Regions from separate parts of the Litorilituus sediminis genome, predicted to be linked through region 2. Evidence: predicted binding sites of a transcription regulator. Region 2 holds the regulator's gene; each other region holds the start of a gene.
The links. The regulator sigma-54, encoded in region 2, starts transcription at its own class of promoters, with help from an activator protein. The targets are predictions, from matches to a motif close to GTTGGCACGNNNNTNGNNT.
Positions count from the first base shown of each region.

Region 1: EMK97_RS00445 (CCXG family PEP-CTERM protein) is a predicted target of sigma-54. The motif match lies at 5,891-5,909, and genes of this name have one in related genera.
Region 3: fliD (flagellar filament capping protein FliD) is a predicted target of sigma-54. The motif match lies at 3,252-3,270, and genes of this name have one in related genera.

Region 1 is NZ_CP034759.1:96,812-107,082, forward strand. Features, by position in the region: gene lpxK (tetraacyldisaccharide 4'-kinase) at 1-728, shown strand, start outside; gene EMK97_RS00415 (Trm112 family protein) at 806-997, shown strand; gene kdsB (3-deoxy-manno-octulosonate cytidylyltransferase) at 1,008-1,814, shown strand; gene ubiT (ubiquinone anaerobic biosynthesis accessory factor UbiT) at 1,902-2,489, opposite strand; gene ubiU (ubiquinone anaerobic biosynthesis protein UbiU) at 2,659-3,654, shown strand; gene EMK97_RS00435 (U32 family peptidase) at 3,701-4,582, shown strand; gene EMK97_RS00440 (ribosomal protein uL16 3-hydroxylase) at 4,637-5,791, shown strand; gene EMK97_RS00445 (CCXG family PEP-CTERM protein) at 5,965-6,585, shown strand; gene EMK97_RS00450 (HD domain-containing phosphohydrolase) at 6,713-9,913, opposite strand; gene EMK97_RS00455 (pseudouridine synthase) at 10,125-10,271, shown strand, end outside.
Region 2 is NZ_CP034759.1:2,992,591-3,002,861, reverse strand. Features, by position in the region: gene EMK97_RS13320 (calcium/sodium antiporter) at 101-1,087, shown strand; gene EMK97_RS13315 (KpsF/GutQ family sugar-phosphate isomerase) at 1,102-2,067, shown strand; gene kdsC (3-deoxy-manno-octulosonate-8-phosphatase KdsC) at 2,067-2,612, shown strand; gene lptC (LPS export ABC transporter periplasmic protein LptC) at 2,609-3,184, shown strand; gene lptA (lipopolysaccharide transport periplasmic protein LptA) at 3,168-3,749, shown strand; gene lptB (LPS export ABC transporter ATP-binding protein) at 3,736-4,494, shown strand; gene EMK97_RS13290 (RNA polymerase factor sigma-54) at 4,557-6,062, shown strand; gene hpf (ribosome hibernation promoting factor) at 6,097-6,384, shown strand; gene ptsN (PTS IIA-like nitrogen regulatory protein PtsN) at 6,404-6,856, shown strand; gene rapZ (RNase adapter RapZ) at 6,921-7,775, shown strand; gene EMK97_RS13270 (HPr family phosphocarrier protein) at 7,792-8,070, shown strand; gene mgtE (magnesium transporter) at 8,256-9,614, shown strand; gene pmbA (metalloprotease PmbA) at 9,703-10,271, opposite strand, start outside.
Region 3 is NZ_CP034759.1:1,237,515-1,247,785, forward strand. Features, by position in the region: gene EMK97_RS05585 (motility associated factor glycosyltransferase family protein) at 1-921, opposite strand, end outside; gene EMK97_RS05590 (hypothetical protein) at 980-1,312, opposite strand; gene fliS (flagellar export chaperone FliS) at 1,338-1,763, opposite strand; gene fliD (flagellar filament capping protein FliD) at 1,799-3,163, opposite strand; gene EMK97_RS05605 (flagellin N-terminal helical domain-containing protein) at 3,377-4,189, opposite strand; gene EMK97_RS05610 (flagellar protein FlaG) at 4,437-4,892, opposite strand; gene EMK97_RS05615 (flagellin N-terminal helical domain-containing protein) at 5,003-5,815, opposite strand; gene EMK97_RS05620 (flagellin N-terminal helical domain-containing protein) at 6,013-6,825, opposite strand; gene EMK97_RS05625 (flagellin N-terminal helical domain-containing protein) at 7,025-7,840, opposite strand; gene flgL (flagellar hook-associated protein FlgL) at 7,966-9,171, opposite strand; gene flgK (flagellar hook-associated protein FlgK) at 9,182-10,271, opposite strand, start outside.

The DNA.
Region 1 (10,271 bases), 1.4 Mb from region 2:
ACAGCACGGCTGAGCAAGCAGGTGATGAGCCAATATTAATTTATCAGCGTTGTCAGGTGCCATTAGCTGTTGGTAGTGATCGCATAGCGAGCGCACAAGCATTAATTGATAAAGGTTGTGATGTCATTATCAGTGATGATGGTCTTCAACATTATCGCTTACAACGAGATATTGAGTTAATTATTGTTGATGGTAATAGGCTTTTTGGTAATGGCTTGTTATTACCCGCGGGGCCGCTTCGTGAAGGTGTTAGCCGATTAAGCGAGGTGGATTTAGTTGTGGTTAATGGCGGGCAAGCGTTAGATAATTCATTACATAATGCACTGGCAAGCTGCCAAGAGAAAACGATTGCGATGTCATTGCTGGCAACGGATGTAGTGCAGCTAAAAACGGGCAAGGTTTTATCAGTTAAAGCATTGAGAGATAAATCAGTTAACGTCAATGCTGCGGCTGGTATTGGCGATCCGCAGCGCTTTTTTAATACCCTATCAAACTTAGGCTTTGAGCTTGATATACAACAAGGCTTTGTTGATCACCACAGTTTTTGCCTTGATGATTTTATTCACTATGACGATAATACTCCGCTACTTATGACAGAAAAAGATGCGGTAAAGTGTCGCCATTTTGCCCAAGATAATTGGTGGTACTTGCCCGTTGAGGCAAGCTACTCAGAAGAGCAGCAAGCACAATTACTACAACTTTTAACCACTAAGCTTAAACTTGACTAAAGTTTCGTAAGCTTAGCTAAGTTAACGCTTGTGATGTTAGATGATATTAAGAAAATAATTTATTAAAGAGAATGACTATGGCTTTTGATACAAAATTAATGGAAATTTTAGCGTGCCCAGTATGTAAGGGAAAGCTTGAGTACAACAAAGAAGCGCAAGAGCTAATATGTAATTTTGACCGTTTAGCTTACAGCATAGAAAAAGGTATCCCTGTGTTATTGGAAGCAGAAGCACGTAAAATAGACACAACTGACACAAGTGCTAGCTAGGGAGCAGAACATGACCGAGGCTATTCCTTCATTTGTGGTTGTTATTCCTGCAAGGTATCAATCTTCGCGCTTACCGGGTAAAGTGCTTGCCGATATTCAAGGCAAACCTATGATTCAATGGGTGGTTGAAAAAGCACAGCTAAGTGGCGCACGTAAAGTGATTGTCGCAACCGATAATGATGAAGTTGAGCAGGTAGTAACGGGCTTTGGTGGGGAGGTATGTAAAACACGTGCCGATCATCAATCTGGTACTGAAAGGTTAGCTGAAGTGATGTCGCTTTATCAGTTTGATGATGATGAAATTATTGTCAATGTTCAAGGGGATGAGCCATTTATTCCACCTGAGAATATTCGTCAGGTAGCGAAAAATTTAAGCGCGCAAACAAGCAGTGAAAATATTGCGCGCATGTCGACACTTGCCATTAAAATTCACAGTGTGGAAGAAGCATTTAATCCTAATGCGGTGAAAGTGATTACCGATCAAAACGGCTATGCCTTGTATTTTTCAAGAGCGACAATTCCTTATGATAGAGAGCGCTTTTTAACCGCTCAAGCCAGTACAGATAAAGATATTAAAGCCATCGGGGATTTTTATTTGCGTCATGTGGGCATTTATGCGTATCGTGCAGGTTTTATTAAAGATTATGTTAGCTGGCCGGTCAGTGAATTGGAGCAAATAGAAGCGCTAGAGCAACTTAGAGTGCTTTATCAGGGGGAAAAAATTCATGTGGCTGTGGCATCAAGTAATGTGCCAGTTGAAGGGGTAGATACCCCAGAAGATCTTGCCAAAGCAAGAGAGTACGCGGCAAGGCTCTAGCTGTATATCTGCTATGTGTTGAAAAGGCTTTGTATTTTAGGTGTTAATAATAGAGCACTTAAGTACAAAGCCTTTTTTATTGAGCGCTTATTGTTGAGCAGATTTTAGGCAATCTTGTGTGTTTTGGATAAAGTTAGCGCTAAATTCAACTAAGTTATGCACTGTGCTAGGTAGCTGGTCAATATCTATGGCATCAATCAAATTTTTAACTTCTAAACCAAGCTCGGTATCGCCTTCAATCTTTAATCTACGCTGAAAAAATAAGGTATCCGGGTCTTGTTTACGCCCAGCAATCAGGATTAAATCATCACCATTAGCGCTAAAACTGACATCTTCTTGGATAGCCGCATCGGGTGAGGCCATAATTAATCTGTCGTGATCATAGCTGAGCCACCAGTTTAAACCTAAGTCAGTGACTGATATCTTAAGCCATTTGTCTTGGAGAAACTCAAAGTCACCGTCTTCTAACGCTTCCCTAAACACCGATGATAATGCTGGAATTAAGGCTGATTTTTGCGCACTAAAAGGCAGTAAGCTAAAGCTTGGCTTTAATATTTTAGGCATGATATTGATGATATTTGCTCTAAGTTTTAGTGGTAAGCGTTGTTCAATCGTGTCTAAGGTATCTTTACTCGGGATGATGTTATTTATAAGGGCGAAGGAAGTACTCAACACAGGCAGTCTCTAATTAAACTTACAATGGCAAGAATTCTAGCAATTCATTAGAAAATTAACCTAATGCAGATCAAGTTTTCTTTAATACATATCAATAAAGCAGTTATCGTTAAACTTTACACTAAACGCCATTTTTCAATGCTCTGCGAGAGTAAATCTGGAGATAAATGTGGAGTTACTTTGTCCTGCGGGTAATTTACCTGCGCTAAAAACTGCCATAGATAACGGTGCTGATGCGGTTTATATTGGCTTAAAAGATGACACTAATGCCAGACATTTTGCTGGCCTTAATTTTAACGATGGTAAACTTGCCAAAGCCGCAGATTACGTACATGAGCGCGGTAAAAAATTGCATGTGGCGATAAATACTTTTGCTCATGCTGATGGCGAAGAGCGCTGGCGTAAGGCGGTTGATAATGCGGTTGCCATTGGTACTGACGCATTAATTATTGCCGATGTTGGTGTACTTGATTATGCCGCGAATAAGTACCCTGATGTTGAACGCCATGTGTCGGTACAAGCTTCAACCACTAACCTTGAAGCGATAAAGTTTTTTAAAAATAATTTTGATGTTGATCGTGTGGTATTGCCACGGGTGCTTTCAGTTCAGCAGGTAAGACAATTGGCAAAATCTAGCCCTGTCTCTTTAGAGGTATTTGCCTTTGGTAGCTTATGCATTATGGCTGAGGGGCGATGTTACTTATCTTCTTATATGACAGGTGAGTCGCCTAATACTGTAGGCGCGTGTTCCCCAGCTAAATATGTGCGCTGGCAAGAGACAGAGCAAGGGTTAGAGTCGCGCTTAAATAATGTCTTAATTGATCGATACCAAAGTGATGAAAATGCCGGTTATCCAACCTTATGTAAAGGTCGTTTTGAAGTTGATAACAATGTCTATCACGCACTAGAAGAGCCAACCAGCCTGAACACGTTAGAGCTGATTCCTGAATTAATTGCTATGGGCATTGTTTCGGTAAAAATTGAAGGCAGACAGCGAAGCCCAGCTTATGTTGAACAAGTAGCAAAAACGTGGCGTATGGCACTTGATAGATATAAACAAAGCCCTGAAGACTTTGCCGTGGAAGGTGCTTGGATGAATACCTTAGCAAACTTATCTGAAGGCTCACAAACCACCTTAGGTGCTTACCATAGAAAGTGGCAATAAATGCTAAGTGCGTGCTGATACTCAATTACATCGTATAGGAAAAAACATGAAATTTTCTCTTGGCCCTAGTTTATTTTTCTGGCCTAAAGCGCAAGTTGAAGACTTTTACCATAAAGCAAAATCTTCAAGTGCAGACATTATTTATCTTGGCGAAACCGTATGTTCAAAGCGTCGTGAATTAAGAGCCAAAGATTGGCTAAATCTTGCTCATGAAGTCGCGAAAGACTGTAATAAGCAAGTGGTTGTGTCAACCATGACATTATTAGAGTCACCCGCTGAAATTCAGGTCCTTAAACGACTTTGTGATAATGGTGATTTTCTTGTTGAAGCCAATGATTTAAGTGCCGTGCAAATTATGCATGATCTTAAAATGCCGTTTGTCGCAGGGCCTGCGATTAACTGTTATAACGTTTCCACACTAAAAGTGCTTTTAAAACAAGGCATGATTCGTTGGTTGATGCCAGTTGAATTATCTGGTGATTGGTTAAAAACCTTGCTTGAGCAAGCAACAGAGCAGGGGATACGTGAGCAGTTTGAGTGTGAAGTCTTTTCATGGGGTTATTTACCTTTAGCTTACTCAGCACGTTGTTTTACCGCCCGCTCAGAAGATAGAGCAAAAGATGATTGCCAATACTGCTGCATTAACTATCCGCAGGGACGACGCATGAACAGTAGGGAAGGAGAAAAAGTCTTTGTGCTTAATGGTATTCAAACTATGTCAGGATACCAGTATAATTTGATTAATGAGCTGAGCTCGCTTCAGGCAATGGGAGTTGATATTGCCCGCATTAGTGCTGATAGTGAGCAAGCATTTGAGCAATTAGATAAGTTTAAAGCGCAATTAATAGAGCCTGTTAACTACCCACTTGATGGTGTTAATGAATGTAATGGCTTTTGGCATAAAATTGCTGGTATGTCGATTGCCTAATTTTGCTTATTTCAGCTGATTAATGACCTTACTTTTCAAGAAAATGAGACTTTCATGTACGTTTTAGATTTAGCACAGTTAACGCCGCAAGCGTTTTTAGATGAATATTGGCAGAAAAAGCCTGTAGTTATTCGCCAAGGTTTTAAAGATTTTCAAGATCCGATTAGCCCAGATGAAATGGCGGGCTTAGCCATGGAAGAAGAAGTGCAGTCTCGCTTAGTTTATAAGGAAGAGGGCAAGTGGCAAGCTAAGTTTGGCCCTTTTGAAAGCTATGAGCATCTGGGGAATGAAAATTGGTCTTTGGTGGTACAGGCCCTTGATAACTTCTCAGAAGAAGCGGCACAGCTTATTGAGCCATTTCGCTTTATTCCGCATTGGCGCTTAGATGATTTAATGGCAAGCTTTGCAACCCCAGGCGGTAGTGTTGGTCCACATATTGATAATTATGATGTCTTTATTTGCCAAGGCTCAGGTAAAAGGCGATGGCGTGTAGGGGATAGAGGCCAACATACTGAATTTGCTGCCCACGAAGCTTTGCTCCATGTTGAGCCTTTTGAAGCGATAATCGATGCAGAACTCGAGCCTGGAGATATTATTTATATTCCCCCTGGATTTCCACATGAGGGTATTACCCTTGAAACTTCAATGAGCTTTTCTGTTGGCTTTAGGGCTAATGCGGCGGTGAATTTATTAAGCGGTTTTGCTGATTATCTTATTGATAATGAGCTTGGAGGGCAATTACTTGAAGATCCTGATAGAAAAGTTGTTGAACACTCAGGTGAAGTCAGTAAAGCAGACTACCAAAGCATTAAGGCGCAAATACAGGGCTTACTTGATGATGAGCGCTTATTTGCAAGCTTTGCCGGTAAGTTTTTAACCTCGGCAAAACATGAATTAGATATTATGTTACCAGAGGAGCCATTTACCTTAGAAGAGGTTAGCCAGTTATTAACGAGCCATGCGTTTAAGCGATTAGGTGGTTTACGTGCTTTTTATTTAGCGAATACCATTGAACAGGGGATTTGTTATATTAATGGCGAACAAGTTGAGTTCTCTGTTGAAATCATACCTGCGGTTAAATTATTGTGTGATCAGGTCACGGTAGAGCCTGAGGAATTGACTCAGTGGTCGAGCAATTTAGATTTCATCAATTTAATGAAAGATTTACTTGATCAAGGTTATTGGTATTTAGCTGAAAGCGAAGCTTGATTATTGATTTAATGTCCAATAACTGGTTGATGACTGTCAGATTTCTTTACATATCAATTTGCTTGTATTTTAAACATGTTTAATTTCATAAGCTTATAAGTTGGCGTGGTTTTTGCCTTATAGGGCGAGTGATTTTTTTGTCATAATTTTTTTGAATAATGGAAAATGTAGTAATGATTTTAAAGAATATAAAAACACTTTGTGCCACGGCGTTATTACTTTGTGCCAATGCTAGTGCAACGCTAATTACGTTTGAAACTCGTGGTTTAGATCACGATGCGCCAAATCATGGTATCGATAATACTGACTTTATGGCGTCATGGAATGCACAGTTATCGGCAATTACCAGCACTGAATTATTAGACTTTACTCGAGTTCAGTCTGGTAATGACAGTTTTAGCCATGTACAAATCGATTTAAATATTGATAGAGCAAACACTAACTGGATCTTTGAATTAGGTTTAGATGCAGGTTTTGGCGCTGCTGTTTATTTAGATGGTCAACTTGTACAGTCAAGAACTGATGATTTATGGTGGGGATATAACTGGAATAATTCAGATGTTTTCACTGTCGCTTTAAACGACTTAACGCGCGCGAATAAAGTGGTTGATATTTTCTGGGCTGAACATTGTTGTAATGGTGCTAGCTCAATTCGTTTTAAAAATGATGCTAACCAGTGGAATAACTTAAATGTAGCAAGTTTAAATGCTGCAAGTATTCCTGAGCCAACCAGTGTCGCGCTTATTGCCTTAGGTTTATTAGGTTTTGCTTCACGCAAACAGTTTAAGAAATAATAAACGATTAACTTAGTTGATTAGTTGATAAAAAATCCTGCCGAGGCAGGATTTTTTTTGGCTATTATTCTCTATGCAAAACAAGCTCTAACTAAGCCAAGTTAGGCCTAGTTAGGCTTAACTTGCTTTAACTCGCTATGGCTATTTCTTGTTTATTTTTGCGAATATACTGAGCAATATTCACCTTATCTATTTGCTCGTCTTTCATATGTTTTTCGGCGAAATCTAAATAGACTCCCGATGTTAAGAACAGCTCAAATAGATCAAAGTCAATATGCTGCTCTAAGGCAAATTTATGCAAGATATCAATGGCGACACTAAGCGACTTTGCTTTTTTATAGGGTCTATCACCTGCTGTTAGCGCTTCAAAGATATCGGCTATCACTAGCACTCTTTCTGGAATGGATAAATCTTCTGCGCTCAATTTTCGAGGATAACCTGTACCTATCAGGGTTTCATGGTGTGTCGATGCGTATCTGGGGACTCTAGCCAGCTCTTTCGGGAAGGGCAGTTTGTCTAACATCTTAATTGTGCCAATGATGTGCTCATTAATTTTAAACCTGTCTTCGGCGGTTAATGTGCCTCTAGATATAGATAAGTTGTATAGCTCACCAAGATTGTATTGATGTTCAGGAATTGTCATTTTTATGCCTAATTTATCATCAAAGTTTGGTGCATTTGTTCTGGCAATAATATGCTCTGGCTTATCAATTAGCAGGGTTTCTGTTGCTGGCAATGTTGGCTTGCTGCTTTTAAGGTTTAGCTCTTCAACCGGAGATAAGCCTAAGGTATCGTCGAAGTGTCGTTGCCAGGTTATTTTGGCTAGTTCAGTTAAGCGTGCCACCTTATCATCACTCATAAATTCGCCGCCAACATTGGCACTGGCGATAAAGGCAAAATCGTCAGTTAGTTGTTGCTGTTTATCGGCTAATGCTGCGCTTAATTGCTGTTTTTGCTCTGGATTTTTCGCGAGTTGTTGATGAAACTCAATTTCAGCATCACGCCATAACACTTCAAAGCGCATACGGACTTCGTGAATGCGGTTGTAAATAGTTTCAAGCTTTGAACCTTTATCAACTATGTGCTCTGGGGTAATAATTTTCCCGCAATCATGTAACCAGGCCGCGGTTTTAAACTCTCGGTACTCTTCTTCTGATTTAAAAGAAAAGTCCTTAAATGGCGGGCTGTTTGATTCTGCTGCGGCATTTGCTAATGATAAGCCTAAATCAGGAACACGCTTACAGTGATTGCCTGTATAAGGGGACTTATCATCTATGGTTTGGGCAATTAATTGGATAAAAGCATCCATTAACTCTATTTGGCTCTTTTCATGGTGTTGAATAGCGCTAGACATTTCAACTAGAGAGACTGCCAATGCGTCAATTTCTTTAATGTTTGTTGCAACTTTGGTCACGCTTGCATATTGCCTGTTCTTAATTTTTTCATTCTCTTGGGCAAGTTGTTTTATTGGTTTTACTATGGGGCCTGAAAATAGCCAGCTTACCGGTAAAACAAAAAACAGACAGACAGAGGTGATTAGAATAGAAAGCTGCACCTTGGCATTACTGGAAGCAAAAATACTGTCACTTGGCGTTAATATGGCTAAAAATTCACTATGATCGTGGTTTGCAGGAGTTAAGTAAATATAATGTAAGACACCGTCAATCTCTAAGGGGACTAACTGATCATAGCTATCTTTTCGCTCTGTCAGTTGCAAAAGCTCTTTATGGGGCACGACACTTAGCTCTTGTTTTTCAATTTGTTTGTCGCTTAACCACTTATCTTTAAGAAATTGATGTTGCTCAAGGCTAATATGTTTAATCGCCTTGTTAATAATAGCCAATAAATCAGCTCGCGATTTATTAACCATAAAATGTAAATTATGGCTTACCTTGGCAGGTGAAAAATCGATATTGGTGTGGTATTTGATATTTTCAATAAAGAATTGTTTTTGTGTATAGCTAAAAATAATTTCATTATCTAAGCCCGCATAAACTTCACCGTTTGCCACCGCTTCTAGCACAGCTTTGGTTGAGGCAAGCTCAATAATGCTGATTTGTGGAAAATGTGCTTTAACACTTTCTATAATGGACCAGCCAGCAGGTATAGCGAGTTCTTTACCATTAAGTTGTGATAAATGGCTAATATTATTGTCACTCCCTTGGCCTAACTCTTGGGTAATAATAGCGAAGGGGAGTGATAAAAAGCTGTTTGAATACAGGCCGAGTTGGGCATTATTTTTGTTCTTGAAAATAGGTTGTAGGATATCTATGTCATTTTGTTTAAATTTTTCTGTTAGTTCTAACCAACTAAAACCATTAACAAACTTAAAGTTTAAGCCGGTCATTTGGCTAATTAAATTTAAATAATCAATGCTGTAGCCATGTGGGGCTCCCGCCACCGAAAAGTCTATCGGTGCCCAGTCATTTTCATTAGAGACAATAATTTCGCCACTTGACTGCACCAGTTGCTGCTCTGCTACAGTTAATGGCAGTGGTGAGCTAGTTAATGTACTTAGCTGCCTAGTTTGACTTTTATTGGTGGATATAATTTCACCGGATTGCTGAAAAAGGTAAATATCTTTATCTGTTTTGCCTTGCGCATTGAGGCCCTGTTTAGTGAGGTAAGCATCGATTGAAGATAAGGCAATATCAACTGCAAGGGTAATGTTTGTGTTGGGTACTTTAGTTGAATAAGTACGCCCAGGAGCCTGTAAATGCTGAAATAGGTAGGGATCTGTTCTATAAACACTTGCCTGACTGGCATTGACAAACCAAGGCCTTGTCGTGGCATCATAATGGCTTGGCTCTGCACGGCTGGCACGTAACTGCATATTTGCATCGAAATAGTTAAAGGTTCGCTTTCTTTGTTCACCTTGACCATTAATGGTGACGCTTACCCAGCGATCTTTATATGAGGCTTTGATTTGCGCGCGAATTTTCGGGCTGGCTTCTAGATTAATTAATTCATAAAAATCACCGTTATCTAGTCCGATGTAGATAGCATATAAATCGCTATTAGACTTTAAAACTTCGGCAAAGATGTTGTAAGTATCAGGAGCAATTTCATTCTCGGCAACTAGCTCACCAATTTGCGCTAAGATCAGGGTTAAGCTTTCAGCTTTGATATCAGTAGCAAGTAGATGGTTTTTAGTGTTTTTACTGGCTAATTGAAAAAGCTCGCTTGCCGTTTCTGTTGCCATAGACTTACTAAAGTAATACTGAAGGCCAATAGCAACTGTGGCTGTGATTAGGGTCGCCAAAATAAAGATACTGACAACGGTATAGCGAATGGTGTGTTTTTTTAATCGGCGAGGCAAGGTTTTCATTATGCTTCCTTGTAATTGACTGCGCTAATATGGTTATTTTTTATCAATCATAACAATATTTTTTCTTGTCTGTTTATTTTTTATGCTGAGTTTTATTTAATTGCTTTTATAGCTTATTAAATACCTTGGAGAAATGAAAAGTTACTATTGCGCGCACGCGAGCAATGAGGATAATGGCGGTTTAGTATTTATTGTGAAGTAAAAGATTGTAATGCGCCTAGATAAGTTTATTTGTAAAAGCACTGAGTTAAGTAGAAACGAAGCCAAAAAGCTGCTTAAAACAGGTGATGTCAAAGTTAATGGTGAAGTAGCTAAAGATCCTGCGATGCAAGTTCACGAAAACAATAGTATTACTATT
Region 2 (10,271 bases):
TTTTTTACTAACAAAGCATTAAATACTTTTTTTTTGGTTCACAACCAGCGACAATTTACCCTTGTACCAATGAGAATTGGTATCCTTTGCGGAGTAATACATGTTAGAACAAGTTTTTATTTTAGTCGTTGCCTTAGTCGCACTAGTATGGAGTGCTGACAAATTTGTCTTTGGCGCCTCATCACTAGCACGTAATCTTGGTGTTTCACCTATGATTATCGGCCTAACCATAGTTGCTATGGGATCTTCTGCTCCTGAGATGATGACAGCAGCAACCGCTTCATTACAAGGCTCGCCTGATCTAGCTGTAGGTAATGCTATCGGTTCCAACATCACCAATATTGCCCTTGTTTTAGGTATTACAGCATTATTACAACCCTTATCCGTGTCATCACAAACCGTTAAACGAGAAATACCGTTAATTCTCATTATTTCGGCATTCGCCTACTGGATACTACTCGATCAACACTTTAGTTTCCTTGAAGGAGTTGAGCTGATGATAGGCTTTTTTATTTATATCATTGCTCTACTTGTTATTACCTTAAGACGCACTAAAGATAAACCAAGCGATGACCCTTTAGTGATTGAAGCAGAACAAGAAGTGGCAGAAGCCGTCGATATGAAACTATCCATTATGTGGTTAGTTGTCGGCGTGATCATTTTACCTATTAGCGCTAATTATTTAGTTGACTCATCTGTCTTTATTGCTAAAACCTTTGGCGTCAGTGATTTAGTTATTGGCCTCACCATAGTTGCCATAGGTACAAGTTTGCCAGAGCTAGCGGCAAGCATTATGAGTATTTTGAAAAAAGAAGATGACTTAGCGCTAGGCAACATTATTGGTTCTAATATTTTTAATATTTTAGCGGTTTTATCATTAGCGGGTGTTATTGCCCCAGGCAATATTAATGCGCTGGCCTCAACACGTGATGCCCCTTATATGCTAGGTGTCACCTTATTACTCTTTGTACTGTGCTTTAGTCGAAAGTTTGGTTACTTTAGAATTACTCGCGCCAAAGGTGCATTGCTATTACTGAGCTTTGTTGCTTATCAATTTTTACTTTTTGGTCAGTTAAATAATAACTAAGGTTGGTTTTTACTATGCATAACTTTAAACAGCTCGGCAAAAATGTCATCAACATTGAGCAAAAAGCCATTGCTGACTTGCTGCAATACATTGACGATAGCTTTGAGCAAGCCTGCCAACTTATGTATCAATGCCAAGGTCGCGTTATTGTTATCGGTATGGGCAAATCAGGCCATATTGGCGGCAAAATTGCTGCCACCTTAGCCAGTACGGGCACACCTGCATTTTTTGTTCATCCAGGTGAAGCCAGTCATGGTGATTTAGGCATGATCACCAGTGATGATGTTGTCTTAACAATTTCTAATTCTGGTGAAACAAATGAAGTACTGGCAATCATTCCGGTAATTAAGCGCATAGGTGCCAAATTAATCGCCATGACAGGTAATACAGAATCAACATTATCTCAATTAAGCGATACCCATGTTTGCATTAACGTTGCTGAAGAGGCATGCCCATTAGGCTTAGCCCCAACATCAAGTACCACGGCAACCTTAGTCATGGGTGATGCACTCGCGGTAGCTCTACTTAACGCCAGAGGCTTTACCGCCGATGATTTTGCCCTATCGCATCCGGGTGGTAGCTTAGGCAAGCGATTATTATTACGCTTAAGTGATATTATGCATCAAGGGGATAGACTACCTGTAGTGCAAGAATCAGCGCTTATTAAAGACGCGCTTGTTGAAATGTCGCTAAAAGGCTTAGGCATGACCGCGGTTGTTAATAATGAAAATACTCTAGTGGGTTTATTTACCGATGGCGACTTACGCCGTATTCTCGATGCCAAAATAGATATACATCAAGATAATATTGCTAACGTTATGACCAAATCTCCTTGCACCGCAAGTGATGAAATGCTGGCAGCGCAAGCGCTAAAAATTATGGAAGACAAAAAGATTAATGGTTTAATTATTGTTAATGATAAGAACCAACCTGTTGGCGCAATGAATATGCATGATTTACTTAGCTCTGGGGTACTTTAATGAATACCTTATATGGCAATGTGCCACAAGAAGTACTAAATAAAGCCAAAACGATTAAATTGCTCGTGTGCGATGTCGACGGCGTTTTTTCTGATGGCAGAATTTATTTAGGTAATGATGGCGAAGAGCTAAAAGCCTTTCACACAAAAGATGGTTTTGGCATTAAAGCACTTGGTGCTAGCGGTGTTGATGTTGCCATTATCACCGGCAGAAATTCAGCCATTGTTGCTAATCGGATGAAAGCCTTGAATGTAAAACATATTATTCAAGGGCAAGAAGATAAATTACCGGCACTACAAGCATTAGCAGAACAGTTAAACTTAGCAACGGATGAAATAGCCTATATAGGTGATGACGTACCTGACTTACCCTGTATTATGGCATGCGGCTTAGGTATTAGTGTTAACGATGCTCATCCGCAGGTAATCAACAATGCTGATTATATAACCTTTACCCGTGGTGGTTTTGGTGCTGTACGTGAAGTATGTGATTTAATCATGCAATGCCAAGGTAGCTTGGCACAAGCAGCGGGCGCTAGTATATGAACCGCTTGTACAGCTTAGCATTATTTGTTTTATTCTTAAGTGCCATAACCTATGGCATTATCGAATGGCGTAGTGCTTTAGTTGAACAGCAAGATGTTATCGATGATGAACTTTCACCTGATTTTATTGCCGAAACCCTAAAGAGTAATATTTATACCGATGCCGGCCAGCTTTCACATACCATTGAAGCTGATCGCATGGAACATTACTCTAGCTTAGCGGTAACCCACTTTGAACTGCCGAATTATACCTTGCACCCTAAAGACAATAGCGAGCCTTGGCAGTTAAGTGCAAACGAGGCAACACTATACAAAGACAATAGAGTAGTGTTAAATCATCGGGTACGATTAAAAGCTACTGATATAAATAGCATTGTAGAAGAAATACATTGCAAATATTTAGAACTGGATTTAACCACGAATATAATTAGCTCAGAGCAAACCGTCATGGTGCTAGGCAAAGATTTTACCATGTATGGCTCAGGTTTGATTATAGATCTCAACACTAAACAAATGACATTAACTGAGCATGTACGCACAATTTATAAAGAGAATCATGAACAATCGCTTTAATACTTCAGCTTTACTAGTGAGCTTATGCTTATTAACAAGCGCTGCCCTTAGCACAACAGCACTGGCTGCGAAAAAAGATCTAGAACAAGAGATTACCATCAAATCTCAACGACAAGCTGCTGACTTAAAAAACAAAATAGCTAGTTACCTAGATGATGTAAAAATCAGCCAAGGCTCGATTTCAATTACCGCTGATATTGTGCAGGTATTCAGTGATAAAGACGATAAAAGTGCTAAAAAAGCTGACATTTATATCGCCAAAGGCAAGCCAGCGGTATTTCAACAGCAACTTGAAGATGGCAGTTTAATTAGCTTACAGGCAGATGAAATAAAATATCAGCCTGAACTTAATACCATTACAGTTTCGGGTAATGCTTTGGTCAAACAAGCTGGTAGTGAAGTAAGTGGTAGTAAAATCACCTACAACACCTTAAGCGAAAAGCTAGAAGCTGAAAGTAATAACAACGAAACTGTTACGACTATTTTGCAGCCCAACGTCATTAAAAAGCAGCAAGCCAAGAAAGAAAAGCAAGACAAAGAAGGCGACAATAGTGACAAGCAATAGCTCATCAGCGCACAATAGTAAATCAACACTGATTGCAACGAACCTAGCCAAGTCTTACAAGAGTCGTCAGGTAGTTAAAAGCGTTAGCTTGCAAGTAGAATCAGGGCAAATTGTTGGCTTACTTGGCCCTAACGGTGCAGGAAAAACGACATCCTTTTATATGATTGTCGGCTTAGTGCCCAACGATCATGGTCAAATTATTCTCAATGATCACGATGTAACACTTGCGCCAATGCATGAAAGAGCTAGGCAAGGCATAGGCTATTTGCCGCAAGAAGCCTCTATATTTAGAAAGCTCACCGTGACTGAAAATATTATGGCTATTTTACAAACGCGTAAAAACCTTTCTAGCCAAGAAAAGTCTGAAAAGTTAGAGCACCTACTTGAAGAATTTAATATCTGTCATATAAAAGATAACTTAGGTATGAGCTTATCTGGTGGTGAAAGACGTCGTGTGGAAATCGCCAGAGCGCTGGCAGCTGATCCAGAATTTATCCTATTAGATGAACCATTTGCTGGTGTTGACCCAATTTCGGTTGGCGACATCAAAAAAATCATCATACACTTAAAGCAAAGAGGCATAGGGATTTTAATTACTGACCACAATGTTAGAGAGACATTGGACGTTTGTGAACACGCTTATATTGTCAGTCATGGAGAAATAATCGCAGAAGGCAATGCAGATCAAATTCTTGCTAATCAGAAGGTAAGAGATGTATACCTTGGCGAACAATTCACGCTATAGTTAGCAATGTAAAGTGTGACAACAAGAATTAGAATATAAGATTAGGAAAAAGTAACACCTAGATGCGCCCTACACTACAGCTCCGTATTGGACAACAATTAACAATGACTCCACAACTGCAACAGGCAATAAAACTGTTGCAGTTATCTACGTTAGAGTTGCAACAAGAAATCCAAGAAGCGCTTGAAAGTAACCCCTTGCTTGAAATTGAAGAAGGCCAACAAGGGGAAGTAAATTCCGAGCAGAATAACTTAGAAGAAGCGTTTTCCGCAGAAGCTAGCTCAGATATTACCAGTAGCAAGGATACAGATGAAGCCATTGCCAGTATTGATGAAATCAGCACGACTGAAGCCATGGAGAAAAGCGATATTCCTGAAGAGTTAAACATAGATACCACTTGGGAAGAAAGCTATAGTGCAGGCGTATCAAATACAGGCGCTGTCAGCAGTCCTGCAGATGATTATACCTATCAAGGGGAAACCACCGACTCTATTCAAGATCACTTATTATGGCAAATGGAGCTAACTCCATTTACAGATACCGATAAAACTATCGCAACAGCTATCATAGAAGCGGTTGATGATGCTGGTTACTTAACGGTTTCCAGCGAAGATATTCTTGAAAGTGTCGGTTTAGAAGACATTGAACTTGATGAAGTGGAAGCGGTATTAAAACGCATCAATATGTTCGACCCTATTGGCGTTGCCGCACGCTCAATTCCCGAATGTTTAACCATACAGCTAAATCAATTTGATCCTGAGACCCCTTACTTAAAAGAAAGTAAGCAAATCATTAACGATCATATTGATTTATTAGGCAATCGCGATTATCGCCAATTAATGCGTAAAACTAAGCTTAAAGAAGATCAACTACGCGAAGTTATGCGCTTAATTCAAAGCCTTAACCCTAGACCTGGCGATGCCGTCATTAAAAGCGATGATCAATACGTTATCCCTGATGTATCAGTTGAAAAGAAAAATGGTCGCTGGGTTGTTGAGCTTAATTCAGACACAGCACCTAAACTGTCTATCAATCAGCAATATGCTGCCATGACTAAAACTATGAAGTCTTCAACTGATGGGCAATTTATTCGCGCTAATTTACAAGAAGCGAAATGGTTCATTAAAAGTTTAGAATCACGCAACGATACCTTACTTAAAGTATCGAACTGTATCGTGCAAAGACAACAAGGCTTTTTAGAGCACGGCGAAGAGGCTATGCGCCCTATGGTGCTTAATGATATTGCCGAAGCCGTTGATATGCATGAATCGACTATTTCCCGTGTTACCACACAAAAATACATGCATACGCCAAGAGGTATATTCGAACTAAAATATTTCTTCTCAAGTCATGTTAGCACTGAAAATGGCGGCGAATGCTCATCTACAGCCATTCGTTCATTAATTAAAAAGCTGATACTAGCCGAAACACCAGCCAAGCCATTAAGTGATAGTAAAATGGCTGATTTACTTGCTGAACAAGGCATTAAAGTAGCGCGACGTACCATTGCCAAGTACCGAGAGTCTTTGGCAATCCCACCGTCAAATCAACGTAAAAGTTTATTGTAGAACACTAATTCAAAAACAAAAAAGGATACGACTTATGCAAATTAATCTTTCAGGTCATCATGTTGAACTTACCGACTCATTACGTGAATACGTCAATACAAAATTTGCCAAATTAGAACGTCACTTTGATCAAATTAATAACGTTCACGTTATTCTAACTGTAGAAAAACTGGATCAAAAAGCAGAAGCAACGGTACATATGAAGGGTGGTGAAGTATTCGCGTCTTCTGTAAATGCTGATATGTATGCCTCAATTGATACCTTAGTAGATAAGCTAGATCGCCAAATTCTTAAGCACAAAGGTAAAGTAGCGAGTCACTAATTCCTTTCTTATTTAAACTATGAAATTACAAGAAATTCTTTCACTGAACTGCACATCCTGTGCAGTTCCAGTGACAAGCAAAAAGCGCCTATTAGAACAAATTTGTCAGCTTGCAGCCGTTGAAATAGGCAATGCTGATCCAAGTGACTTACTCGATAGCTTACTTGATAGAGAAAAAATGGGTAGCACAGGCATTGGCAACGGTATCGCTATTCCACATGGTCGCTTGAGCAATAGTCATAAAGCGGTCGCAGTACTTATTACAACCGAAAAAGCGATCGATTTTGACGCCATAGATAACCGCGATGTTGATGTCTTTATCAGCCTATTTGTACCAGAAGATAGCTGCCAAGAACACTTAGAAACCTTGCAATGTATTGCAAAACTGTTTAGTAATAAACAAACTATTAAGCAAGTGCGCAAATGCTCAAACGATAAGCAGCTATATGACCTTATCCAGCAAGCCAGTTAAATTAAATTGCTATTACTAACGGTATTAGTACAGACTAATCAAGTAAATACAGGCATATCTTGCTATGAAATTAATTATTGTTAGCGGCCGTTCAGGCTCAGGAAAATCAGTTGCGTTACGGGTGTTGGAAGATCTCGGCTATTATTGCGTTGACAATATTCCAGTCAATTTACTACCGGCCTTAACTCACACTGTTATTAACGACTATGAAACTGTCGCCGTTAGCCTAGATGTGCGTAATTTACCTAACGATCCACAAGATATTCCCGAAATTATCGGCTATTTACCCAATGCGGTTAATGTTACCACTCTGTATTTAGATGCTGACGATAATGATTTAATTCGCCGTTTTAGCGAAACACGACGCTTACATCCTCTTATCAAAGAAAATATCGCCTTAGATCAAGCTATTGCTCTAGAAAGAAAGCTGTTAGAGCCTATTTCAACCAGTGCCGATCTCTATATCAATACCAGTCAATTAAGCCCACACCAACTGGCTGATTTAGTTAGAGAACGGATATTAGGTAAGAAAACTGGCTCTATGGTGTTAGTATTCCAATCATTTGGCTTTAAGCATGGTATTCCCGTTGATGCCGATTATGTTTTTGATGCCCGCTTCTTACCTAACCCGTTTTGGGAAAAAGACCTTAAAGGAAAAACAGGGTTAGATCAGGGAGTAAAAGACTTTCTCGCCAGCCAGCCGATAGTGACTAAATTTGTCTGGCAAATTAATAGCTTTATGATGACTTGGTTGCCTCACCTTGAACGTAACAATCGCAGTTATGTCACCATTGCCATTGGCTGTACCGGTGGCAAACATCGCTCTGTTTATATTGCTGAATTACTCGCCAGCAACTTTAAAAAGGAACGTGACGACATTCAAAGTCACCACCGAGATATAGATTTAAAGTCAACCTAGCTTAGGAAAAAGTGTGATGACAAACCAAGTGAGCCAACAAGTTACTATTTGCAATAAGCTAGGATTACACGCTAGAGCGGCAACTAAACTTGCCCAGCTAAGTCAGAGATTCAGCTCAGTTATCACATTAGAGCTTGATGGCAAACAAGCAGATGCGAGCAGTATCATGGCACTTATGCTGCTCGCTGGCGGTAAAGGAAAAACCGTGAATATTACTGCCCACGGCGAGGATGCCGAGCAAGCTCTCACGGAAATATGCCAATTAATTTCAGATAAATTTGACGAAAGCGAATAGCCCCTTCGAACAAAAAACCGCCTTGCAGCATTAGCCAGCAAAGAAAAATGCTGATAAAACCACAGACTTACGATAAACTTAAGCTCAATACCAAGTAGCAGCAATCACAGGATATTTCGATTGCTAAACCTGTTTCCTTTTCCGTTACAGCAACGCCTTAGTTGTTATTAATAAACAGAGTCGCTATGCCAGAAACTACAGAGCAAGAATACAATCAGCAAAGACTACAACAAGTTAACGAAGCACTTGGTAGTGGTATGTTTGTCTATGTGCGTAAATTATTACAGCACATGCCAGCCTATGATCTTGCTCTTATTCTCGAATCTTCACCCGCTAAAAGCAGACCCGTACTGTGGCAATTAATTGATCCAGACTTTCACGGTGAAGTACTAGAAGAGCTTAATGAAGAAGTTCGTAAAGGCATCTTAAAAAGTATGCGTCCGGAAAAGCTGGCTGCTGTTGCAGAAGGCATGGACGTTGATGATTTAGCTGAAGTCCTTAGAACACTGCCTGATAGTGTCTACAAAGAAGTACTCAACTCGATGGACTCACAAGATAGAAGTCGAGTAGAAGCTGCACTATCGTATGAGGAAGATACCGCTGGCGGTATCATGAACACCGACACAATTACCTTGCGTCCCGATGTTAGTGTTGATGTGGTATTACGTTACTTACGTTTAAAAGGTGAACTGCCTGAATCAACCGATTCATTTTACGTGGTTGATCGCAATAACCACTTTATTGGTGCCGTTTCCCTAGCCGCCATAGTGACGGCAAAGCCTGAAGTTATTGTCTCTACTCTTATTGATGATGAGGTAGAGGCGGTACAAGCAGATATGACCGAGCAAGATGTCGCACAGCTATTTGAACGTCATGACTGGTTTTCCGCACCTGTTATCGATGAAGAAGGCCATTTATTAGGTCGTATTACCATAGATGATGTTATCGATATTATCCGTGAAGAAGCTGAACACTCCATGATGAGTATGGCGGGTTTAGATGACGAGGCCGACACCTTTGCCCCAGTAATTAAAAGTACTAAACAACGCTCACTCTGGTTAGGTGTTAACTTAATCACAGCTTTAATGGCTGTAGCAGTAACCAGTATGTTCGAAGAAATTTTCGCTCAGCTAGCAATTCTTGCGGTATTAAACTCATTAGTACCTAGCATGGGTGGTGTTGCCGGCAATCAAACCTTAACCTTAGTTATTCGTGGTATCGCCTTAGGACATGTTGGTGAAAGTAATGCTAAAGCACTGTTAACTAAAGAGGTTGCTATAGGATTTCTAAATGGCATTATCTGGGCGGTACTGATTGCCAGTGTGGTCGCACTATGGAAGCAAGATTTTATGCTTGGTGGAATTATTGCCTTTGCCATGCTGATGAACATGACAGCCGCAGGCCTTGCTGGGGTAAGTATTCCGCTTATTCTTAAACGTATGAATATTGATCCTGCCCTAGCTGGCAGTGTCATCATCACCACAGTAACCGATGTTGTTGGTATCTTTGCCTTTTTAGGTACTGCCAGCCTATTGCTAACCTAGCAAAAGCTTTATTAGGCTAAGCCGTTATTCACTTATAACCTGCTCAGCCTAACTAAGTAACCTGAGCTAGGCTTAAGTACTCTATCTACTAATGACCTGCCACTTGCATTTCATCAATTAAAATTGAACCTGTTCTTATGCTGCCACGCATATCTACATCTGAGCCAACCGCAACAACACCTTTGAACATCTGCTGTAAATTACCTGCAATAGTAATTTCACTTACAGGGTAAGCAATCTCGCCGTTTTCTACCCAAAAACCTGCAGCGCCTCGTGAATAATCACCATTTACCACATTAACGCCTTGGCCCATAAGTTCAGTTACCAATAAACCTGTACCCATGGTTTTTAACATGGCATCGAAATCACCTTGGTGTCCCTGTGCAGCCACTAACCAGTTATGGATACCACCAGCATGACCTGTGGTTTGTAAACCAAGTTTTCGCGCCGAATAGCTAGTAAGTAAATAGGTTTGCAAACAGCCCTGCGAGATAATTTCTCTATCTTTAGTCAGCACACCTTCATTATCAAAAGCGCTACTAGCTAAGGCTTTAGTAATATGTGGCCTTTCACTGATATTTAAAAAGTGCGGGAAAATATCTTTACCTAAAGCGTCAAGTAAGAATGATGATTTTCGATATAAATTACCACCGCTTA
Region 3 (10,271 bases), 1.8 Mb from region 2:
ATGAGACAGTGACATAACACCGTCATCAAAAAAGCCCCAACCTTGAATCATTTCATAAAAGCGCGCTTTATATATGGATAATAAGGTTTCAATTGACGGCGATTGATAATGTACATAGCCAAAGGTCTTAACGACATCATAGCGACCATTTTGATATGTCTGATATAGCAAGTCGTCAAAAAATTCATTATCTTGAATACCAAGAGACAGGTGTAAATTACACTTTTGACTGTCTAGGTATTCAAATATATAACGCCAATTGGCGGTATAAAGTGAGGCATAAAATAAATCTAGCTCTGGTTCAATTAAATAAAGGTTATGAATCGTATGTTGTGCAATTAGCAACTCTAAATGATAGCCTAAACCAGCACCAAAAATGACTAATGAGCCTAGCGTGTTAGGTAGTCCTTTATTTGGCGAATTTTCAGCGTCAGTTCGACGATGAAGTACCTTTAGCACTTCATTTAAGTGCTTACTATGAATAAAGTTGCCTTTATTTTCCTCATTCATTTCAAAGGTTGAATGTGTTGATTGTGGTGACTTTTGATATTGCTCTAACTGAGCCGTTGCCATTAAGTAAGCAGGATATTTATAAATATGCTGCTTGGTTTCTTCATCAAAAATATTGGCAAAGCCATCAACTATCTCAACAAAATAACGTGTTGGCTTATGATCTTTTATCACCTGATATATATCAGGAAAATACTCTTCAAAAGTGCTTAGATTTTCTTCAAACTGAGCTAACAACATATCTTCATTGCAAGCAAGCAATGACATTCTATCAGCAATGCGTTGCAGGTTTGCTTCGATATCATCACTGTGTAATTGGCCTTTTAGGCGCTGCTCAACCTGTTGTGCTTTTTGTTCTAGTTTTTCAATTTTAGCCACAAGCTCAGCTTGTGTAGGTATAGATTTCGCCACGACAAAAAACCTTTTGGAAAGTGAAAATGAAATGATAAATGCGCAACACGGGTAAAAGCTATCGAAAATTCGCTTGATATTGTTTTAGCGCATATTTATTTTTTGACTGCTGACTCGATTTCTCTAGCGTAGTTTGCTTACTATCACTAAGCAGCTTAATGGCATTGGCATCAAACTGCAAAATCCACTGCAATAAGGCAATATAATCTTCTTTAGCCGCTTGCGTTACCACGGCTTTATCTTGGATAGTTTGTTCAAGTAAGACGAGTAACTCTTGCCTTTGCTCGAGTAAGGTGCTGCATTGCGATATATCATCGTTGACTACCGCATTCGCTGCCTGCTGCGTTAGCTGCCTTACTTTATCTATTTGCCTAGAAGTTACATCAGACATTCAAGTTCAACTCTATTTGCTTAACTTAAAGCTGTTGCTCTTTCTCGCGCAATAGCTTGTGGCCTTCAGCCTTGCTCTCTTCAGACATCTCTGCCCATGCATCTCTGAGCGGCTTAAGCAAGCCAATCACTTCATCTAAAATAGCAACATTTAACGTCGCACTGGCATTCATTAAACGATCGGCACAATACTCATATAAAGCATCAAAGTTTGCCGAAATTTGCGGTTGTGACTCTTTATCTAATGAAGCACGTAATGAATTAATGATATTCACGGCTTTGGTAATTTTCTCTGCTTTAACGGTAAAGTCTTTGCGTTCAATCGCACCTTTAGCAAAGGCGATACTCTCTAAGGCACCATTAAATAACATTAAAATAATTGTATGCGGCTCAGCAGCCAATAAGCTACTTTCTCTATTTACATTTTGGTAAGTTTTTAAATTCGTTCTCATAAGGTTTACCTCATCTAATAAACTAACTACTGATATTAATCATCGTTATTGCCAATTATATTTGCCAATGACGACTTCACATAATCTCCGGTAGCATTGTATTGGGCTATGGTTGCATCAAGCGCTGTAAAGCGTTTTCTTAATGTTTCCTCATAAGAGCGTAACCTTTGCTCTAAATCTTCCCATTCTTGGCTAATACCAGAGATCTGCTCATTTAGACTAGACTCTCGTAAGGTTAAAACTCCGTCAGAATCTGTATAGGTGTCAATAAAAGCAGTCATTTGCGTTGCAATACCATCAGTAGAAGCAAATATCTCGCCAACTTGATCTAAATTATTTTTTAATGCCGCAGTTAATCGCTCTTCACCACTGGGTAAAGAGGTAGTACTAAACGAACTAACTTCTAATTTACCTTCTTTATTTAACTCAATACCAATGTCACTTAACGACTCTAAATCACCTGTTAAGCCAGTCACACTATTAATCACAATGTCTGTTAACTGTTGCTTGACCTGACGCACATTAGGATCAAATGCTAATCGGCCTAACTTAGGTGCACCTAAGCCAGTAATATTGTCCATTAAGGCATTAAAGCCATTAACAAACTCATCTATGAGTTCACGACCATTGGCTTCATCCTGTGCAATAGTTAAAGTTGCCGGAGCGCCGACATTGACTTTCTTTGCTGTAATAGTGACATCTTCAATAAGGTTTTTAAATTCATTAGTGTCTTTAATAACACGGTTACCATCAACCTCTATAATGGCATTCGTTGCTGATTGCTCAACAGTATTATTCGTGGAAATATTATCCAAAGAAGCATCAGAGTTAGTCACCGTCAAATTATTGGCTAACCCTGTTATACTTGAGGTATAAATTAAATAAGAACCCGCATCACTGTTGATAATGTTAGCCGTTACACCAAAGTTACCTGACTGCTCATTAATCTTATCTCGAATTGCCGATAAGTCATCAGCACCATCAATGGCAACATCAAAAGTATTCGCTCCAGCTGTAAAGGTTAATGTTCCTGAGCCAACCGTGTCGGCAGAGCTAGTAAAGGAAGCAGACTTTTGCCGACTTCCTTGCGCTATTTGAAACACTTCAACTGCAAACTCACCATTACTAGCAAAGCCGTTGGTGGTAACAGCTACATCTTCAGTGGATACACTGACCGTTTGCTGATTAAAGGCGTCATCTTTAGCTAACTTTTCCAGGGTAGAATTAAAGGTTGATAAGGCGGATTTAAAGCTACCAATACCTGATAACTCTAAGGTTAGGCGCTCTTCTTTTTCTTGTAGGCGAATTTCTGTTGGAATTGCTTCAGCATCGATAAATGCCGTAACAAGCCCCTCTAAATCTATACCAGATCCTATACCTAATGAAGTTACACTAGCCATAATTACTCCAACACTTACTCATTTAATAGTCTGCTATTTACTTAGCGACTTTGTTTATAGCAGCTAAACGCGTTTCAACTGTTCACCAATTCAATATTTATGCCAACCAAGGCTTTAATATTGATGAAACAGCGCTACTACTATCATAGTTTTTTCAAACAAAAAAGGCGACCTAATTTAGTCGCCCTTTCCCTGCACTGTGCGACTATTTAATTATAGTAGCGATAATGCAATTTGTGGTTGCTGATTCGCTTGCGCTAACATTGAGCTAGCTGCTTGCTGTAATACTGAGTTACGAGCTAGTTGAGCTGATTCAGCCGCATAGTCTGTATCTTCAATACGTGAACGCGATGCTGATACGTTCTCAGCAGCATTATCATTACTACGAATTACACTTGAGAAACGGTTTTGCTTCGCACCTAAATCGGCACGGGTACTGTTTACCGTCGCAAGTACTGAATCTAAATCAGTAATACGTGATTGCGCGCCATCAAATGAAGTTAACGAGCCATCTGCACCGATAGTTGCTGAAGCGAAATCTTGGGTAATTGATACAGAGATTGTTTGACCCGCATCAGCACCGATTTGGAATTCAGCAGCATAGTTACCGTCTAATAAATCTGTACCACCGAAAGAGGCTTGAGTTGAAATACGCGTTAACTCTAACTCTAATTCAGTATACTCAGTGTTTAGTGCCACTAAGTCTGTTTCAGTGTTTGAACCATTTGACGCTTGCACAGCTAAGGTACGCATACGTTGTACAGTGTTTGTGTACTCTTCTAAAGCACCTTCTGCGGTTTGCGCTAAAGAAATAGCATCATTAGCATTTCGTGAACCTTGATTTAAACCGTTAACTTGTGACGTTAAACGACTTGAAATTTGTAAGCCAGCCGCATCATCTTTAGCACTATTGATGCGCTTACCAGAAGACAAACGTTGATAGCTAGTATTTAACTCATTGGTTGAATTTGCTAATTGACGCTGTGAGTTTAATGAAGCGATATTACTGTTTACACTTAAGGCCATAATACTTTCCTTTAATCTGTTGCTAAATATAATCGTCAAATGACAACGATATATCTTGTTCTATTGACTTTATCGACCTGGTTAAGAAAAGCTTTAGACTTTTTTTAATTTATTTTTAATAAATCGCAAGTTTGGAAAAGATGGTAGCTAGCTCTGTTGCTCTCTAGCTAATACATGAGGCTTTAAAAACAAAAAAAGCCAGAAACTGGCTTTAGTATTTAACATATACAGTGTTGTGATTTATTGCTTATACATTCTCATCGAGAAACAAACCGGTTTTGCTAGTGATCTGCTCTTGTAGCTCTTTAATGCGATTTGCCATGGAAATGATTTCATCTGATGGAAATTGTCGAATAAGCTCTTGGCTTTTGACATCAACCACTTTAATTATGGTTCGGCCTGAATCTTCATCAACTAAAAAGTCAACATTCTTACTCACTGAGTTAACAAAACTAGCAACAGATTCAACGGCCTCTTCGATGTTTTCTTTTGACTGCTCTTCTTCTTGCTTAACTTGATTTGCTTGTTTAGCCTGCTCGATAACAGAGAGTTTTTCAACATTTGACTGCTGTAAAGAAACAACGGAAGCGTCTTCTGTGCGCTGAACACCCTGTTCAACATTTTGCTCTGGCAAGGCTTGTCTAGATGCTGATTGCTCCGCACTAACATTTACACTTTGAGATGTTATTACCGATGTAGACATAATGAACCTCTTACCTTACTTAATCCCTATGCATTAATATTTGCTAATCGCTTAACGAGTAAAGGACACTCATCTGTGAGTGCCCTTTTATTAGCATTAGGGCATCACTGTTATAATAATGATAGCGCAATTTGTGGCTGTTGATTAGCCTGCGCTAACATAGAGCTAGCCGCTTGTTGCAATACTGAATTACGCGCTAAAGTTGCTGATTCTGCTGCATAGTCAGTATCTTCAATACGTGAACGTGATGCTGAAACATTTTCTGCGGCATTGTCATTACTACGAATAACACTTGAGAAACGGTTTTGCTTCGCACCTAAATCTGCACGTGTGCTGTTTACCGTTGCTAGTACACTGTCTAAGTTAGTAATAACTGATTGCGCATCAGCAAAGGTTGTTAAGTTACCCGCAGCACCGATAGCCGTTGCAGAGAAACTTGCACTGATACTGATTGAAATAGTTTGACCTGCATCAGCACCCACCTGGAAATTAGCTGAGTAGGTAGAATCTAATAATGAAGTACCACCAAATGAAGCTTGCTCAGAAATACGAGTAAGCTCTAATTCTAACTCAGAGTACTCTGTATCAAGTGCTGCTAAATCAGCCTCAGTATTTGAACCATTAGACGCTTGTACCGCTAACGTACGCATACGTTGAACAGTATTAGTATATTCGTCTAACGCACCTTCTGCAGTTTGCGCTAAAGAAATCGCATCGTTAGCATTACGTGAACCTTGATTTAAACCATTCACCTGTGACGTTAAACGACTTGAAATCTGTAAGCCTGCCGCATCATCTCTTGCGCTGTTAATACGCTTACCTGATGATAGACGTTGGTAGCTGGTATTTAATTCATTAGTTGAGTTAGCTAATTGACGCTGTGAGTTCAATGAAGCGATATTACTATTTACTGATAATGCCATGTGATGCCCCTATAGGATATTAGTATCCAATAATTCTTTACTAAGCTTGCAATATAACTTGCTAGTTCTGTTGCTGTTATCTTTATATCGACTGACAAATTTATTTCTTTAGTCTTTTTTTACACTTTTTAATCTTTTTCGTGCAAATCAATAAAAAGCTGTTGTATTTCAATAATTAAATACAACAGCACTTTTACTTATAATAAAGATAATGCAATTTGAGGTTGCTGATTCGCCTGAGCTAACATTGAGCTAGCGGCCTGTTGCAACACTGAGTTACGTGCTAAGGTTGCAGACTCTGCAGCATAATCTGTATCTTCAATACGTGAACGTGATGCCGATACGTTTTCAGCGGCATTATCATTACTACGAATAACACTTGAGAAACGGTTTTGTTTCGCACCTAAATCTGCACGTGTGCTGTTCACTGTCGCTAATACTGAATCTAAATCAGTAATACGTGATTGCGCACCATCAAAGCTTGTAATGGTACCAGCAGCACCTATATTGCCTGATGAGAAGTTTTGCGTGATCGAAATTGAAATGGTTTGACCTGCATCAGCACCAATTTGGAAGTTAGCAGAGTAAGTACCATCTAAAAGATCGGTACCACCGAATGATGCTTGTGCTGCAACGCGATCAAGTTCCAGTTCTAGCTCAGTATATTCGGTATTTAGTGCCACTAAGTCAGCTTCGGTGTTTGAACCATTTGACGCTTGTACTGATAGTGTACGCATACGTTGTACTGTATTTGTGTATTCATCTAACGCACCTTCAGCAGTTTGTGCTAAAGAAATAGCATCGTTGGCGTTACGTGAACCTTGATTTAAACCATTAACTTGTGACGTTAAACGACTTGAAATTTGTAAACCAGCAGCATCATCTCTTGCGCTGTTAATGCGCTTACCTGATGATAAACGTTGATAACTGGTATTTAATTCATTAGTAGAACGAGCCAGCTGACGCTGTGAGTTCAATGACGCTATATTACTATTTACACTTAAAGCCATGTTGAAGCCCTCAATCAATTCAATAAATACAGTAAATAAGCTAATGAATTTACCGCGGTTATCATTGTTATCGGTTAGCTAAAAAATAACTTTAATCTTTTTTTAACGAAAAAAAGCTCACCTTGGCAAAAACCAAGGTAAGCTTATGATTTATTTAAAAATTAAAACTTATAAATTAATTAAGTTTTGATTATCTTTACTATTGAAGTAGTGATAATGCAATCTGAGGTTGCTGATTAGCCTGCGCTAACATTGAGCTTGACGCCTGCTGTAAAACACTGTTTCGTGCTAGTTGTGCAGATTCTGCAGCATAGTCTGCATCTTCAATACGTGAACGTGATGCTGAAACGTTTTCTGCGGCATTATCGTTACTACGGATAACACTTGAGAAACGGTTTTGCTTAGCACCTAAATCAGCTCGGGTACTGTTTACCGTAGCTAATACTGAATCTAAATCAGTAATACGTGATTGGGCACCATCAAAGTTAGTAATCGTACCTGAAGCACCAACCGTCGCAGAAGAGAAGTTAGCAGCGATAGTGATAGAAATAGTTTGCCCTGCATCAGCACCAATTTGGAAGTTAGCTGAATATGTACCGTTAAGTAAATTCACGCCACCAAAGCTGGCATCATTTGCCACTCTATCTAATTCTAATTCTAACTCGGTAAATTCTGTATTTAGTGCGACTAAGTCAGCTTCGGTATTTGAACCATTTGACGCTTGAACCGCCAAGGTACGCATACGTTGTACCGTGTTAGTATATTCATTTAAGGCACCTTCAGCGGTTTGCGCCAAAGAAATGGCGTCATTAGCATTTCGTGATGCCTGGTTTAAACCATTAACCTGTGAGGTTAAACGACTTGAAATTTGTAAACCCGCGGCATCATCTTTGGCACTATTAATTCTTTTACCAGAAGATAAACGTTCATACGAGGTACTTAGCTCATTGGTTGAATTAGCAAGCTGACGTTGTGAGTTCAACGATGCAATATTACTGTTGACGATTAAAGCCATTGTTATCTCTCCTAATTGTTAGGTTGTGGTTCTTAGATAACAATATCGTTTTGGAACCACGCACACTCTCTAAATTGTATTCATAATAATCAATGCATGTTGTATGCCAACATACAAATCAGTTACTACAAATAATTAAATAAACTTAAATTTTTAATTTGCACAAAGCTTTGCTGTGCCGCTTGTAATGACACCTGGGTTTGCTCAAACTTAGCTACGGCTTTGGCAAAGTCCAAATCTTCGATATTAGATCGGCCAGATGCTAGGTACAGTTCACTATCAGCGTGATTAGATGTTTGATTATCAACAAGTTTTAATCTTACACCCGCATCTACACGTCGCCCTGTAATATGGTTTAAAGCTTGATCTAATTGACCTAAAATCTCATCGTAATCAACCGCATGTTGCTCTGGGTTAGCTGGGTTTGCTCCCACCTGCATCCACTCAATGGCACTTTTAATGGTGTCGAATATAGACACTTCTTCTTGTGGACTAATGTCAAAATCATCCCCCGGCAATGGGTTGCCGTTTAACTGTACTTCAACGCCATTAAAGGCAATGGTTTGCCCAGGAGTGTACGTTGTAGTGTTAAAGACAACAGCACCATTGCCGTCGGTAACCGTCAAATCTGTGGCACTAGCAAAATTAAAGTTATAATCTGGCGGGTTAGCGGCAACATCGTAGGCACCGCGATCGGCAATTACCGCTTTACTCACGGCAATACCTGAAGTATTGGTATTGTAGCTTGGCAGAAAATCGCCAATATTGTTGCTTACTTTTTCAAAAGCATGATCGCCGGGCTGATTGGTATCAACCATGACATTTTTAGCAACTTGTAACTCTCTTACCCCACTATCACCATGATAAGTAACAGAATTATCTGGCTGAAGAACAAAGGGTTGCACGTCCGTTTTATAACCAGAAAAGATAAAGCCACCTGTTTCATCTTTAGTGTTGGCAAAACCGAGCATTTCAGCTTGACTATTTTTTGCTAACTCAGCTAATGCATTTAAATCACTGTCAGACAAACTACCATTATTGGCTTGAATAAAGGTTTGCTTTAACTGCAACATAACCGTTTCAGCATTGGCAAACGTGGTTTCCTGTAAGCTATTTCTATTTTTTACCTGAGTCAGATTACGATTATATTTTTCAATATTGCTTAAATCTTCTTTATAGCCAGACAGGGTTCCGTACGATACCGCATCGTCTTTAGCGGTTAAAACTTGCTTACCACTAGCAATATATTTGATTTGCTCATTCACATCAGTTTGCTTATTACTGAGTTGTTGAGCATTTTGAAAGTAAAACTGTTGAGTTGATACGCGCATGAATTACTCCCTATCTAACCGCTGACAAAATCGTGTCAAAAATGGTATTTGCCGTTGAAATAATTTGTGAAGCTGCTTGATAAGCTTGTTGAAACTTCAATAAATTTGCCGCTTCTTCATCTAAGTTGACACCTGAGGTAGCCTGATTTCGATTAAAAGCTTGTGTATAAAGTGCTTGCGCGGTATCAGCAACCAGCTCTGCTGAACTTGCTTTTGAGCCCACCACAGCAGTTGATTTTGATAAACTTTGCGCAAAGGTTTCTTGACCACCATTGGTTACACCCAGCTCTTGCGTTTTTGCCATAGCAACCGCATTACCCGAGTTACCTACGCCAAAAGCATCACCAATAAAAAATTGCTCAGGGGCATTAGGCGCTACTCCCGACGGAGTTCCTGAAATTTCTATGGTAAATGCCGCCGTTGCCGGCAGCGGCGGTAAATTAACTTGTAATGGTGCCGCCGGTGGAGGTGGATAAGGAATTGGCGCAGAGGTCGCACCTAAATTATCCGTAATAGTGTAGTTAAACACCCCTGCTGGGCTTTCTAATACATCAATACGCATTGGCATCGCTGTTTGTGCGGCAATGGGATCAATCATGTCGACAATTTCAACCTTGCCCGCACTGACATTATTTTGTGATGGTGTGATTTCAACCGCGGCACTTGCGGCAATGGCACTACCATCTGTCATGGTAGTTTGCATCAAGGCTGCGCTATTTTCTGTCGGTCTAATAATGTAAGAATCATCATTTGCTGGTAAACCACCAGTTTCAATAAACTCAAAACCATAAGGTGTTGCATGCACTGTACCTGCACCAGCTGCGGGCCCTAAGTTAATCGTGCTTTGATCTGTCATATTAGTCATAATGAAATCGGTACCATCATAACGAATTTCAAACTCATCGGTAGGTACTAGCGACACATCAGTAATATTAACTTGTGCAGTAAGTGAGCCGCCATTCGTTGCCGGCGTTAACACACGAGATTGCTGTAAGGCAACTGAATTTATATCAGTAAATAAGTTAGCACCTTGTAAACCATTTAAATCTAACCCGTCTGCTTGACTACTATTTAACGTATCTGAGATTGCCATTGCCAAG